Regions from separate parts of the Kitasatospora sp. NPDC091335 genome, predicted to be linked through region 1. Evidence: riboswitches for the same ligand, from Rfam matches in the RefSeq annotation. Region 1 holds a riboswitch; each other region holds the start of a gene.
What was found. A riboswitch is a leader RNA that binds a small molecule or an ion and turns the genes downstream of it on or off. The one in region 1 is predicted to bind cyclic di-AMP.
Positions count from the first base shown of each region.

Region 1 (4,246 bases):
CGATCCGGCAGCCGGTCGAGGCGATGGCCACGGCGGCGGTGGACGCATTGCTGGAGGAGGTCGGCGGGAACGCGGCCCAGCGCGGCGAGTTCATGTTCCAGCCGGAGCTGGTGATGCGCGGGTCCACCGGGGCCTGCGCGCGCTGAGCTCCGGCCGTCACGGCCGACGAAGGGGTCCCGGAGGGCGGGTTGCTCTCCGGGACCCCTTCGGTGTGCGCGGGACCGGCCCGTGCGGGCCGCCGGCGGTCAGCCCTCCTGGGCGTCCTGGCGGCCGACGGTGAGGCGGTTTCCGTCGGCCGCTTCGCCGGTGCGGGTCTCGGTGCGGCGGCCGCGGGCCAGGTAGTCGCGCAGGACCAGTTCGACGGCGTCCTGCGGGTTCTTGGTGCCGGAGAGCATCATCGCGTCGATCGCGAGGTTCGCGTCGAGGGTGACGGTGACCTGGGCCATGTGACTCCTCCTCGGGTGCAGAGCAGCAGCATGCCCGTTGGGGCGGCGATCCACCACGGGAATCGGCGGAACCGGGGGAGGGGACGCCGGAGCCCCCGGGGAGGAGCGACCAGACTCTCCCCGGGGGCGGCGGGTGGTCAGCGTTCGGACGACGGCTGACGGCTGACGGAGGACAGATGTCAGATGACAGATGTTGAAATCTGTCATCTGACATCTGTTACCTGTTATCTGTCATCCGTCAGAGGTTCCCTGCCGGCTGTCACCGTCGTCCGTCGGCCGTGTGCCGTCCTCAGACCCGGCCGGCGAAGTCCGGGGCCCAGTTGGCGATGTTCTGCTCGCGGACGCCCGAGCTCGGGTTGGCGGCCTCGACGTACTTGCCGTTGCCGACGTAGATCGCGACGTGGTAGACGCCGGAGTCCTTGCCGTTGTTGGACCAGAACAGCAGGTCGCCCGGCTGGAGGCTGTCCAGCGAGACGTGGGTGCTGGCGGCGGCCTGGTCGGCGGCGACGCGCGGGACGGAGACGCCCGCGGCCCGCAGCGCGGCCTGGGTCAGGCCGGAGCAGTCCCAGCCGCCGTTGCCGGTGCCGCCGTAGACGTACGCCTGACCGACCTTCGACTCGGCGAAGGAGACCGCGGCGGCCATGCTGCCGGTGGCGGCCGGAGCCTGGGTCTGGGTCTGGGTCTGGGTCTGCGGGGCGGGCTTGGCGGCCGGCTTGGCGGCCGGGGCCTGGGGCTGCGCGGTCGGCTGGGCGTTCACGGCACCGCCGTTCGCGGACTGGCCGGACTTCTGCGAGCGGTCGAACCAGGTGGAGTCCGAGCCGGACTTGGTGGCGGAGGACTGGCCGGCCTGGGCCCGCCCGTTGCCGCCGAAGGACAGCTGCTGGCCCGGGTAGATGGCGTCCGGACCCTCGGTCAGGGTGCCGCGGTTGAGCTCGTACAGCCGCTGCCAGCCGCCCTGCACGCTGTGCTCGTCGGCGATCGAGGACAGCCAGTCGCCCTCGACCACGGTGTAGTCGCCGCTCTGGGCCTGCTGCTGGCGCTTCTGGGCCCACGCGCTCCGGTTGTCGGAGTCGGCGGAGCCGGTGGCGGCCTGCGCGCCGTCCTGGGCGGGTGCGGCGGGCTTCGCGGCGGGGGCCTGGGGCTGCACGGGCTTGGCGGCCGGCTTCGCGGCCGGGGCGGCGGGCTTCGGGGTCTGCGCGGGCTTGGCGGCGGTCGAACCGGTGCCGGCACCGGTGGTGGAGCCCGCCGAGGTGTCGACGGCGGCCGGGGTGCCGCCCTTGGTCAGGCCGGCCTTGACGGAGCAGACGGGCCAGGCGCCCGGGCCCTGCGAGGCGAGGACCTTCTCGGCGACGGCGATCTGTTGCGCCTTGGTGGCCTGGTTGGCCTGCTGGGCGTAGGCGGTGCCACCGAAGGCGGCCCAGGTGCTGGAGGTGAACTGGAGACCGCCGTAGAAACCGTTGCCGGTGTTGATGGCCCAGTTGCCGCCGCTCTCGCACTGGGCGACGGCGTCCCAGGTGGAGACGGACGCGGCGGAGGCGGTGCCGGTGGTGAGGCAGGGAACGGTGAGGCCGACACCCGCGACGCCGAGGGCGGCGATCACGCGACGGGTGCGGCTGGACAGACGGTTGCCGTTGGTGGGCAGCATGAAGACGCGTTCCTCTCCCACGCCTGCGAGGTGAGCTGTCGGATTCGGGCTGGAGTTGCCCGGCCGCGCCATGGGCGCGGCTTCACCCCTAGCCCTGGACCGTTCCTGGGATCGGTCCGGGGCGACTTACCTGTGGGTCCCCCGCTCCTGCCGTGGTGCGTTTTCGCGCTGCCAGGACATCCGACGGCAGGACTCGGCGTCGCGGATGAACCGGGTTCGTGTGGTCACGAACGGGAGCACGTTAATCAGACTGAAGTTCAAACCGCAAACTCCTGTGACGCGCATCACGGTTTAGTGGAAACCGCCAAAATTGCCGTCCGCCATGATCGTAAATGATCGTTTTCGGGCAATGCTGTTGCGGAAGGCGACAACTGGCTCCGCTTCAGAAGGGGTGTGACGGGGCGTCGAGGCGAGGAATCGCGCCCCCTGGGAAGCGGCGGAGCGGCCGCGAATTCGAGCGCCCCCGCGCGCGCTGCCTATTTCCTTTCAAATAGCGCCAGATCGGACATTCCACTTCATTGACACCCCGTTGCCGACTTCCTCCCGACCGCCTCCCGAACAGGATGGGGAAACAGCACGAGGGGCCCGGAACGCACGAGCGTTCTGGGCCCCTCGGTGCGCGCGGAGCGGCGCGCGGCGTCGACTACCGTCCGGCGCGTCCCTCGACGGCCGCGTGGGCGCCACGAGCGCCCTCCACGACCCCCTCGGCCTCGGCGGCGGCCGCCGCCTCCGCCTCGGCCCGCGCCAGGTCCTCCGGGGACGGCGTGGGCAGCGCGGCCAGGTAGGTGGAGGCGATCAGCTGGCCCACCGACGGGTACGCGCCCAGCGGCGCGGCCGACGGGCAGCCGGACTCCTCGGCGGCCGTGGCGAGCAGCTCGGAGTCCGCCTCGGGGCCGATCACCAGCGGGGCCAGCGCGGGGCGCTGTGAGCCGGTGTCACGGAGGTGGTTGACGGCCGCGGCCACCGAACCGGGAACGTCGAGCGCGGCGGCGACGACCGGAACGGCCAGTCGGGCGGCCAGCAGCACACCGGTGATGCCGGCCGCGGCGGCCGCGTCCTCGCCGCCGACGGTGGTCAGGACCACGCCGTCCGCGGCGGTCGCGATGGCGAACAGCCGGGCGCGGTCGGCCCGGGCCAGTCCGGCCTCGGACAGCCGGACGTGCACACCCTCGGCCAGCAGCGGGTGCGGGCCCAGCGGGTCGGTGACGGGTGCGCCGTACTCGGCGGCGAGCGCGTGAAGCCCGGTCAGGAAGGTGTGCGGGCCGGGTACCAGCGGCACCAGGACGGGCATCGGCTGTCCGGCCTCGGCGGCCAGGCTCAGCAGCTCCGCCACGGTGCGGTCCTCGCCGCCCACGCCCTCGGTGCCATTGCCGTTGCCGGGCAGGTAGCCGACCGCGGTCCGGACGCCGTTCTGCTCGGTGCGGACGATCGAGAGGAGCTCCTCGACGACCGAGCGGGACTCGGGCCCGGCGGTCGCGGGTACGGCGAGCACCAGGGCCGGGGCGCCGGCCGGAATCTCGGGGCGCTCAGGACGACGATGGCGCCCCCGCGCACGGGAGCCTGGAGTACGGACGGGCAGTGGCGCGCCCGGGATGGCTGCGGTGCTCATGCCGGAGATCGTAGGACATCGGCCCGTCCGGCTTGCAGTCGGCTGCCGTACGGGTTTCGCGCGGCCGCGGTGCGGAGCCGGTGAGTCTCCGGCGCCGGTCCTGACGCTTTGCCTACAATCCGGACATTCCTCGCCCGATCCCCGAGTGGGCGTCAGCATTGCTCGCCATTGCTCGACGCGATCCGAGGGGGCGGGCGTTGCGCCCGTGGCGCGTGAGATGTCTCACAGTGCGCGGGTGGCTTGACAGAGGGTCACGGAGATGCGACTCCCGGCATTCGAAGATCAACATTCAGCGGGGAGGTGCTCACGGCCGGTTATCGCGCGCCCGGTGATTCCATCGGCTATGTCCGTTTACGTACCGTCAGGAGAAGGGCCCGTGAAGAGTTCGGGGCCGCGGATGAAAGGCCTCGTGCACCTGCACCGTCCCGTGCTGATGCACGTGCACTGCGGCTATCATCGCGTCAAGTGAGGCGTTGTGCCGGACCGGTACGGGGCCGGTCCGTTCGTTCGGCGGTGCCGGGGCGCCGCGCTGGACGACAACTCCGG
Region 1 covers NZ_JBIVUM010000011.1:14,310-18,555, reverse strand. The annotation lists gene ACIQOW_RS23075 (LacI family DNA-binding transcriptional regulator) at 1-146, shown strand, start outside; gene ACIQOW_RS23070 (hypothetical protein) at 246-446, opposite strand; gene ACIQOW_RS23065 (transglycosylase family protein) at 736-2,112, opposite strand; cyclic di-AMP (ydaO/yuaA leader) riboswitch at 2,099-2,259, opposite strand; gene ACIQOW_RS23060 (hypothetical protein) at 2,735-3,700, opposite strand.

Region 2 (4,246 bases), on a different contig from region 1:
CGTCGAGGACCGCGATGACGATGACTGACCCGCTGATCCGCATGGCCTGCTCCTCCCTGTGGGCGACACCGCACCGGCGCCCACGCGTATTGCGGAGGATCGTAGGCACGTCCTGACCCTCCGCAACAGTGGTTACCCCTCAGGTGACCAGGCTCACGCCCACGCTCCGGACAAGAGCTGTCCAAGAGCCGTCCACGGAGGGTCGGCACCCCGGGCCGGCACCCCGGCGGCGCACCGTCCGCGGGCAGGCGCGCGCCGTCGGGGAGGGGCGTGCCCGGCGCACCGGATACGGTCGGTCCATGCCAGCTCAGCCCGACCCCGCCAGGCCCGCCGCCGCGCCGTCCGACGCCACCGGCCCCCAGCTGTTCACCTGGGAGTTCGCCTCCGATCCGTACCCCGCCTACGCCTGGCTGCGGGAGCACGCCCCGGTGCACCGCACCACGCTGCCGAGCGGCGTGGAGGCCTGGCTGGTGACGCGGTACGCGGACGCCAGGCAGGCGCTAGCGGACGGCCGGCTGTCGAAGAACCCGGCGCACCACAGCGGGCAGGCGCACCGCACCGGCCGGGTGGGCATCCCGGGGGAGCGGCAGGCGGACCTGATGACCCACCTGCTGAACATCGACCCGCCGGACCACACCCGGCTGCGCCGACTGGTGTCGAAGGCGTTCACCCCGCGCCGGGTGGCCGAGTTCGAGCCGCGGGTGCGGCAGCTCACCGACCGGCTGATCGACGGCTTCGCGCGGCGCGGTTCGGCGGACCTGATCCACGAGTTCGCCTTCCCGCTCCCCATCTACGCGATCTGCGACATGCTGGGCGTGCCGGCCGAGGACCAGGACGACTTCCGCGACTGGGCCGGAATGATGGTGCGCCACACGAAGCCGGGCCAGGGCGGCGGTCAGCGCGGCGGCGTGGGCCGGGCGGTGAAGCGGATCCGGGCGTACCTGCTGGAGCTGATCCACCGCAAGCGCGCGGACCTCGGGGACGACCTGATCTCGGGCCTGATCCGGGCGAGCGACCACGGTGAGCACCTGACCGAGAACGAGGCCGCGGCGATGGCCTTCATCCTCCTCTTCGCCGGCTTCGAGACGACCGTGAACCTGATCGGCAACGGGACCTACGCGCTGCTGCGCAACCCCGGGCAGCGCCGGCTGCTGCAGGAGTCGGTGGCGCGCGGGGAGAGCGCGCTGCTGGACACCGCGATCGAGGAACTCCTGCGCTACGACGGGCCGGTGGAGATGGCGACCTGGCGGTTCGCGACGCAGCCGCTGACCGTCGGCGGGGTGGACATCCCGGTCGGTGACCCGGTGCTGGTGGTGCTGGCCGCGGCGGACCGCGACCCGGCCAGGTTCGCGGACGAGAACACCCTCGACCTGGCCCGGACGGACAATCCCCACCTGGGTTTCGGGCACGGCATCCACTACTGCATCGGCGCCCCGCTCGCGCGGCTGGAGGGGCGCGCCGCACTGGCCACCCTGCTTTCCCGGCTGCCCGATCTGCGGCTCGCGGAAAGCCCGGAGAATCTGCGGTGGCGAGGTGGCCTGATCATGCGTGGGCTGCGCGAACTCCCGGTGGAATTCAGTCCGGAGAGCCGCTCCCCGCACGCCCCTCCGCACGCCCCCGCCGAGCCGCCGATGCCCTGAGGTCACGCTGACGGGACGTCGTCGATCGCCCTCAGCGGTGGTGTGAACAGCCATCAATCAGGACATATCGCCGCCGTTGGTAGGCGGTCGGACACGCGCCGTAATTTATGTGTGATATCGGCGATATGAGCTTGTGATTGGTCTGATGATCTGTCTACTCTCCCTGGAGTTCGCAGCTGCGGACCTCGTACGCGGAACGCCGAATCCTGCCCGCCGCGTCACGGGAAACCGACCAGAACCCTGGGCAGGGGCGGGGGAACCAGGTTTGTTGCCGTCCCCACGGCTTGGGGTGAAGCCGCCCGAGCGGGATCTCTCCGCACACGGCGGCCGGGCCACCTCCCGGTCCGAACCCGACAGCTCACCTCGCAGGCGTACGGAGAGGGACCTCTTCATGCTGCTCGTTGGAACTGGCCGTCACCGTCGTCGCACCCAGGCCGAGAAGGCCATCGCCGTCGCCGGTGTGGCCGGCGTCGGACTCGCGATGCCGCTCCTCACCGCCACCGGCGCCTCCGCCGCACCGGTCTCCACCTGGGACGCGGTCGCGCAGTGCGAGAGCGGCGGCAACTGGAGCATCAACACCGGCAACGGCTTCTACGGCGGCCTCCAGTTCACCTCCAGCACCTGGAAGGCGTACGGCGGCAACGCCTACGCGGCGCAGGCCAACCAGGCCAGCAAGGCCCAGCAGATATCGGTCGCCGAGAAGGTCCTCGCCTCGCAGGGCCCGGGTGCCTGGCCGGTCTGCTCCCAGAAGGCCGGTCTGACCAAGGGCGGCGCCCCGGCCGCGGTCGACACCTCCTCGGACGCCAAGCAGCAGCAGGCTCCCAAGCCGCAGGCCCCGAAGCAGCAGGCCCCGAAGCACGCCAAGCCGGCCGAGAAGCCGGCCGCCCAGCAGCAGGCCGCACCGAAGCCCGCCGCGAAGCCGGTCCAGCAGGCCGCCCCGCAGCAGCAGGCGCAGCCGCAGGCCCAGGGCTTCTCCGGCAAGGCCGGCTGGGACGCCGACGCGAAGGTGTACTGGTACCAGAACAACGGCGGCTGGTACTGGACCAGCCACCAGAGCGTCTACCAGCAGTACGCCGGCCAGACCGCCGCCCAGCCGCAGGCCGCCCCGCGGGCCGCCCAGCCGGCCGCGCAGGCCGCGGGCCACGACTACACCGTCCGCGCCGGTGACACCCTGTCGACCATCGCCTCCGCCCAGGGCGTGTCCGGCGGCTGGAGCGCGCTGTACGAGCAGAACCACGCCACCGTCGGCGGCAACCCGAACCTGATCATGCCCGGCCAGGTGCTGCACCTCGGCTGAGCCGCCACGCCCGACGCGCGGAGGGGACCGGTCCTACCGGTCCCCTTCGTCCGTATTCGCCCGCTCCAGGGGGACAAGCTGGGACAAGCAGGTGAACTACCGGCGGGTAGGAGGGCCACACGCTGAGACGGAACCCAGGTCGACGTGGTCCCGGGAGCCCGGGCGGTTAGGCTCTGGTCGTAAACGACTCCGCAATCGTCCTGCTGACAGCACCCCCCGTCAGACCGGACCCTGCTTCCGCAAGGAGATGCCTCGTGCCGTCCATCGATGTCGTCGTAGCCCGTGAGATCCTCGACTCCCGCGGCAACCCCACGGTCGAGGTCGAGGTCGGCCTCGACGACGGCAGCACGGGTCGTGCCGCTGTTCCGTCGGGTGCCTCCACCGGTGCCTTCGAGGCGCTGGAGCTGCGCGACGGTGACAAGAACCGCTACTTCGGCAAGGGCGTGGAGAAGGCCGTCCTGGCCGTCATCGAGCAGATCGGCCCGGAGCTGGTCGGCTACGACGCCACCGAGCAGCGCCTGATCGACCAGGCCATGCTGGACCTGGACGCCACCCCGGACAAGTCCTCGCTCGGCGCCAACGCCATCCTGGGCGTCTCGCTGGCCGTCGCCCACGCCGCCTCCGAGGCGAGCGACCTGCCGCTGTTCCGCTACCTGGGCGGCCCGAACGCGCACGTCCTGCCGGTCCCGATGATGAACATCCTCAACGGCGGCTCGCACGCGGACTCCAACGTCGACATCCAGGAGTTCATGATCGCCCCGATCGGCGCGGAGTCCTTCTCCGAGGCCGTCCGCTGGGGCGTCGAGGTCTACCACACCCTCAAGGGCGTGCTGAAGGAGCGCGGCCTGTCCACCGGCCTCGGCGACGAGGGCGGCTTCGCGCCGAACCTGGACAGCAACCGCGAGGCCCTGGACCTCATCACCGAGGCCATCCAGAAGGCCGGCTACGTGCCCGGCCGCGACATCGCGCTGGCCCTGGACGTCGCCGCCTCCGAGTTCTACGAGGACGGCGCCTACCAGTTCGAGGGCAAGGCCCTCTCGGCGGCCGAGCTCATCGAGTACTACGCCGGGCTGGTCGCCGCCTACCCGCTGGTCTCCATCGAGGACCCGCTGGACGAGTCGGACTGGGACGGCTGGAAGGCCATGACCGTCAAGCTGGGCGACAAGGTCCAGCTGGTCGGCGACGACCTGTTCGTCACCAACCCGCAGCGCCTGGCCCGCGGCATCGAGACCGGCACCGCCAACGCGCTGCTGGTGAAGGTGAACCAGATCGGCTCGCTGACCGAGACCCTGGACGCCGTCGAGCTGGC
Region 2 covers NZ_JBIVUM010000022.1:7,221-11,466, reverse strand. The annotation lists gene ACIQOW_RS33890 (SDR family NAD(P)-dependent oxidoreductase) at 1-43, opposite strand, end outside; gene ACIQOW_RS33885 (cytochrome P450) at 300-1,640, shown strand; cyclic di-AMP (ydaO/yuaA leader) riboswitch at 1,861-2,026, shown strand; gene ACIQOW_RS33880 (transglycosylase family protein) at 2,032-2,937, shown strand; gene eno (phosphopyruvate hydratase) at 3,192-4,246, shown strand, end outside.
Region 2: linked by a shared signal. The riboswitch ahead of ACIQOW_RS33880 (transglycosylase family protein) and the one ahead of ACIQOW_RS23065 (transglycosylase family protein) in region 1 are both predicted to bind cyclic di-AMP.

Region 3 (4,246 bases), on a different contig from region 1:
GGCGGCGACGGAGGCCAGGGTGAGGGCCTCGGCGCCCTGCTCGTCGATGAGGGCGAGGGCGTGGTCGACGACCTGGTCGGGGGTCAGTCCTACGCGGGGCATGGGTTCGGGCTCTCCGTACGGAAGTCGGGCGGGTGCGGGCGGCGGTCGGGCTGCCGGCGGGCGGCGGTCGGTCAGCCGAGTTCGGCGAGGAAGGGCAGCAGGGCGTCCGCGGTGGCCGCCGGGTTGTCGGCCATCGGGTAGTGCCCGGACCCCTCGATCATCGCCTTCCGCGCGCCGAGCGCCGCGGCCTGCCGGTCGGCGACGAGTTCCGGCTTCGGGAAGTCGGGGTCCTTGCTGCCCATGACCACCAGCGCGGGGCACCGCACCGCAGCCGTCCAGCCGACCGGCGCCGAGTCGCCGTGGACGTACCCGCGGGTGGCGGTCTTGCGTCCGGGGGTGCGCAGGTCGGAGACCAGCCCGTCCACGTACGCGTCGAAGTCGGCGGGCCTGGCGCCGGGGAAGGCCATCCGGCGCAGGTAGAAGCCCCAGGCGGCGGGCCAGTGGACGAGGGCCGCGCCCATCAGGCCCATGGCGGCGCGCATCAGGGCGCCCGGCGGCGGGGTCTCGACGAAGGCGTCGATCAGCACGATCCCGGCGACCCGCCCGGGCGCATCCCCGGCGGCCCTGACGACGGTCGCCCCGGTGTACGAGTTCCCGGCGAGGACGGCGCGCTCGATGCCGAGGTGGTCGAGCAGGGCGAGGACGTCGCCGGCGAGGGCGGCCGGGCCGTAGTCGTCCCAGGCGATCGAGGACTCGCCGAAGCCCCGCAGGTCCATGGTGACGACCCGGTGGCCGGCGGCGACCAGCAGCGGGCGCAGGTGCCGGTACGCGGCCCGGCTGTCGAGCATGCCCGGGAGCAGGACGACGGGGGCGCCGTCGCCCTGCCGGGTGTCGTCGAAGGCGATCCGGCCGCCGGGGACGGTCAGGCACTGGGTGCTCGGGGTGATGGTGCCGTTCATGGGGGTCCTCCTCGGGCCGCCGGGGCGGGGCATCGGCGTTGCTGCCGATAGCCATAAAGCTAAGGCTAATAGCCTTAGCCGTCAAGCAGCCGGCGGGCGGCGATCCGGGAAGGGGGCGGGTCAGGCGCCCTCGACCCTGAACGGGTCGTGCTCGCTGAGCAGCTTCTCCAGCCGGGCCTGGTCGACCCGGGTCACCATCTCGTTGGTCTCCTGCTTGTCCCGGATCACCTTCGCCAGCGTGAACGCGGAGGTGACGGTGTAGAGGAGGCCGATTCCGAGGAACGCCCGGGTCCACCCGCCGACCGGCAGATAGGCGATCCCGACGGCGAGGGTGGTGCCGGACAGGGCGAACGAGAGGACGGCCTGGATGTAGTAGGCGGCCGTCGTGCGGGTCTGCATCGGTGCGCTCATGGCGTCAGGATGCGGCCGCCCGGCCGGACCGCACATGAGTAGGAGTACTCAGATGGAGCCGTGCATGAGGGGTCGTTCGTTGACGTCCGATCATATGGTCGACAGTCGCTTCCACCGGATGGCTTGGAATCGGCGCCTCCTAGGATTAACGTTTGATAACGCAGCGCGGTCGTCAACGCCGTACCCAGACGGCACCGTGCGCGGTGCCTAATCCCACCGACCGGCCTCCGGGCAGGTCAGGGAGCCGGGGAACCACGTTCCCTGGGGTGAATCGGCGGGGCCCAGGCCCGGCCGTAGGAGACCTTCCTGCTCCGAACCCGTCAGCTAACCCGGTAGGCGCGAAGGAAGGAAAGGAGCGCGCCTCCGTGGCGTCGACGTACACCCCGGCACACCCGGCCGGCCCCGCAGCCGGTACCCAGCTCCTCGACCACCCCGGCTCGGAAGGCCCCGACGCCTTCGGCCCGGAGGCCGAGACCAACCGCCACCGGATGCCGCGTCAGACCCGCGGAACCTCCCCGCTGCTCGGCGTCACCGCCGTCGCCGCCACCCTGGGGGCCACCGGTTTCGCCTCGGCCACCCCGGCCGCCGCCCCCGCGGTCGAAGCCCCGGACGAGGCCCCGGTCGCCCTCTCCGCGGACCCCGGCCTCGCGCTCGCCGCCCGCATCCAGCACCAGGCCGACAGCCAGCGCACCGCCGCCGAGGAGACCGCCAGGGTCCAGGCCGCGCAGGAGGCCGAGGCCAAGGCCGCCGCCAAGGAGGCCGAGGCCAAGCGCGCCGCCGAGGAGGCCGAGCGGGCCAAGGCCGCCGCCCTCACCCTGCCGGTGGACGACTACCGGCTCTCCGCCCACTACGGCCAGAGCGCCCGCTACTGGGCCAACCTGCACACCGGCCTGGACTTCGCCGCCGACACCGGCACCCCGGTCCACGCGCTCGGCCAGGGCACCATCACCTCGGCCGGCTGGGCCGGTTCGTACGGCTACCGGATCGTCGAGACCCTGCCCGACGGCACCGAGATCTGGTACTGCCACCTCTCCTCGATCACCAAGGGCTCCGGCAAGGTCGTCGCCGGCCAGCAGATCGGCAAGGTCGGCGCGACCGGCAACGTCACCGGCCCGCACCTGCACATGGAGATCCGCCCCGGCGGCGGTGCCCCGGTCGACCCGGAGCCCTGGCTCCAGCAGCGCGGCCTCAACCCGTGACGCCCCGGGCCTGACGGCCCCCGGTCTCACGGCACCCGCCGGCTGAGGCACCCGCTCGCAGACGCCCCCGCGAAGGCCCCCGGCCCGGAGCACGAGCTCCCGGCCGGGGGTCTTCGCGGTCTCTCACTCCTCGGCGGGCAGCTGCGCCAGGTACGCGTCGATCTCCTTCTGGCCCGGCTCCGGCGCCAGCTCGGGGAACTCCTCCACCAGCAGCCGCGGCAGCCCCGGCACCGTCCACTCGCCGAACAGGTCGAGCGCCGCCTCGACCGCCGCGTCCTCGAACTCGCCGAAGTCCCCGGCCAGTTCGTCCGGCATCGGCCGTCCCAGCGCGGTCAGCTCGGCCAGGTTGCGGTAGCTGCGCCGCATCAGGCCCTGCTCCAGCAGCCGCCGCGCGCCGTCGGTGGCCATGCCGACCGAGAGCACCCGGCTCCAGCCCCAGCCCTGCTCGTCCGGCTCGTCCAGCCAGCCGGCCGGCGCCAGGTCCTCGTACGCGGCCAGCCGCTCCTCCTCGGCGAGCCCGCCGAAACCGGCCAGCCAGTCCCGCACCGCCTCCCCGTCGGCGACGTCCACCCCGTGCGCGTGCAGCAGCAGCGCGTACAGCCGGGGCCAGGTCACCAGGTCGGCGCGGCGCAGCAGTCCGGCCGCGACCTCGCCCTGCCACTCGGCCTCCGCGTGCAGCCGCTCCTGGCGCTTGGCGTTGAGCCGCCGGGCCGCCCGCTGGTGGTCGGCCAGCATCCGGACGGCGTCGCCGTACGCGAGCGGGTCCTCCTCGGGCGCGGGTTGGACGTACAGGTGGAGGCGCTCGTACAGCAGGTGCTCCACCGCGTTCGAGGTCAGTTCCGGCCAGCCGTCGTGCATCCTGCCCTCGCCCAGCTCCAGCAGCGCCAGCACCGTGCGCAGCGGCCCCTCGGCCACCGGCGCGCGGCCCTGCTCGGCCGCCCAGGCGAGCAGGTCGGCGGCCTTGGTGCGGGGGGCGAGCCGCAGGTCTTCGTCGTTCATAGTCCGAACGGTAGCCGCCGGGCGGGGATAGGGTCGGCAGCCATGCTCCCCGTACGACTCACCGGCCCGCGACTGGCCATCCGCGAGTACCACCACACCGAGGGCGACGTGGACGCGCTGCACGCGCTGTTCGGCGACCCCGAGGTCACCCGGTACCTGCCCTTCGGGTCGTGCGACCGGGAGGCCTGCGCCGACCAGATCGAGCTCTACCTGGAGGAGGCGATGGCCGGGGAGCGGGACACCTACCGGCTCGCCGTCACCAGGCTCGCCGACGCCGAGGACCCGCGGGACGCGCCGCCGGTCGGGCAGGCCTCGCTCGTCCTCGGCGGGCACCGCTCCGCCGACCTGGGGTGCGTGCTGGCCGACGAGGTCAGGGGCCGCGGCTACGCGGGCGAGATCGTCGGCCTGCTCCGCGGCCTCGCCTTCGGCCCGCTGGACCTGCACCGGCTGACCGCCCGGGTCCACGTGGACAACGCGGCCTCCGTGAAGGCGCTCACCCGGCTGGGCTTCCGGCGGGAGGGGCGGCTGCGGCACGACGGGTTCAAGGACGGCGTCTGGTCCGACTCGTACCTCTACGCGCTGCTCGCCGACGAGTGGCCGGGCCCGGCCGCCCGGGGGGAGGGGGGTTAACCCCAC
Region 3 covers NZ_JBIVUM010000014.1:23,148-27,393, reverse strand. The annotation lists gene ACIQOW_RS26485 (TetR/AcrR family transcriptional regulator) at 1-102, opposite strand, end outside; gene ACIQOW_RS26480 (alpha/beta fold hydrolase) at 174-1,001, opposite strand; gene ACIQOW_RS26475 (YiaA/YiaB family inner membrane protein) at 1,122-1,412, opposite strand; cyclic di-AMP (ydaO/yuaA leader) riboswitch at 1,607-1,765, shown strand; gene ACIQOW_RS26470 (M23 family metallopeptidase) at 1,778-2,611, shown strand; gene ACIQOW_RS26465 (hypothetical protein) at 2,735-3,610, opposite strand; gene ACIQOW_RS26460 (GNAT family N-acetyltransferase) at 3,653-4,240, shown strand.
Region 3: linked by a shared signal. The riboswitch ahead of ACIQOW_RS26470 (M23 family metallopeptidase) and the one ahead of ACIQOW_RS23065 (transglycosylase family protein) in region 1 are both predicted to bind cyclic di-AMP.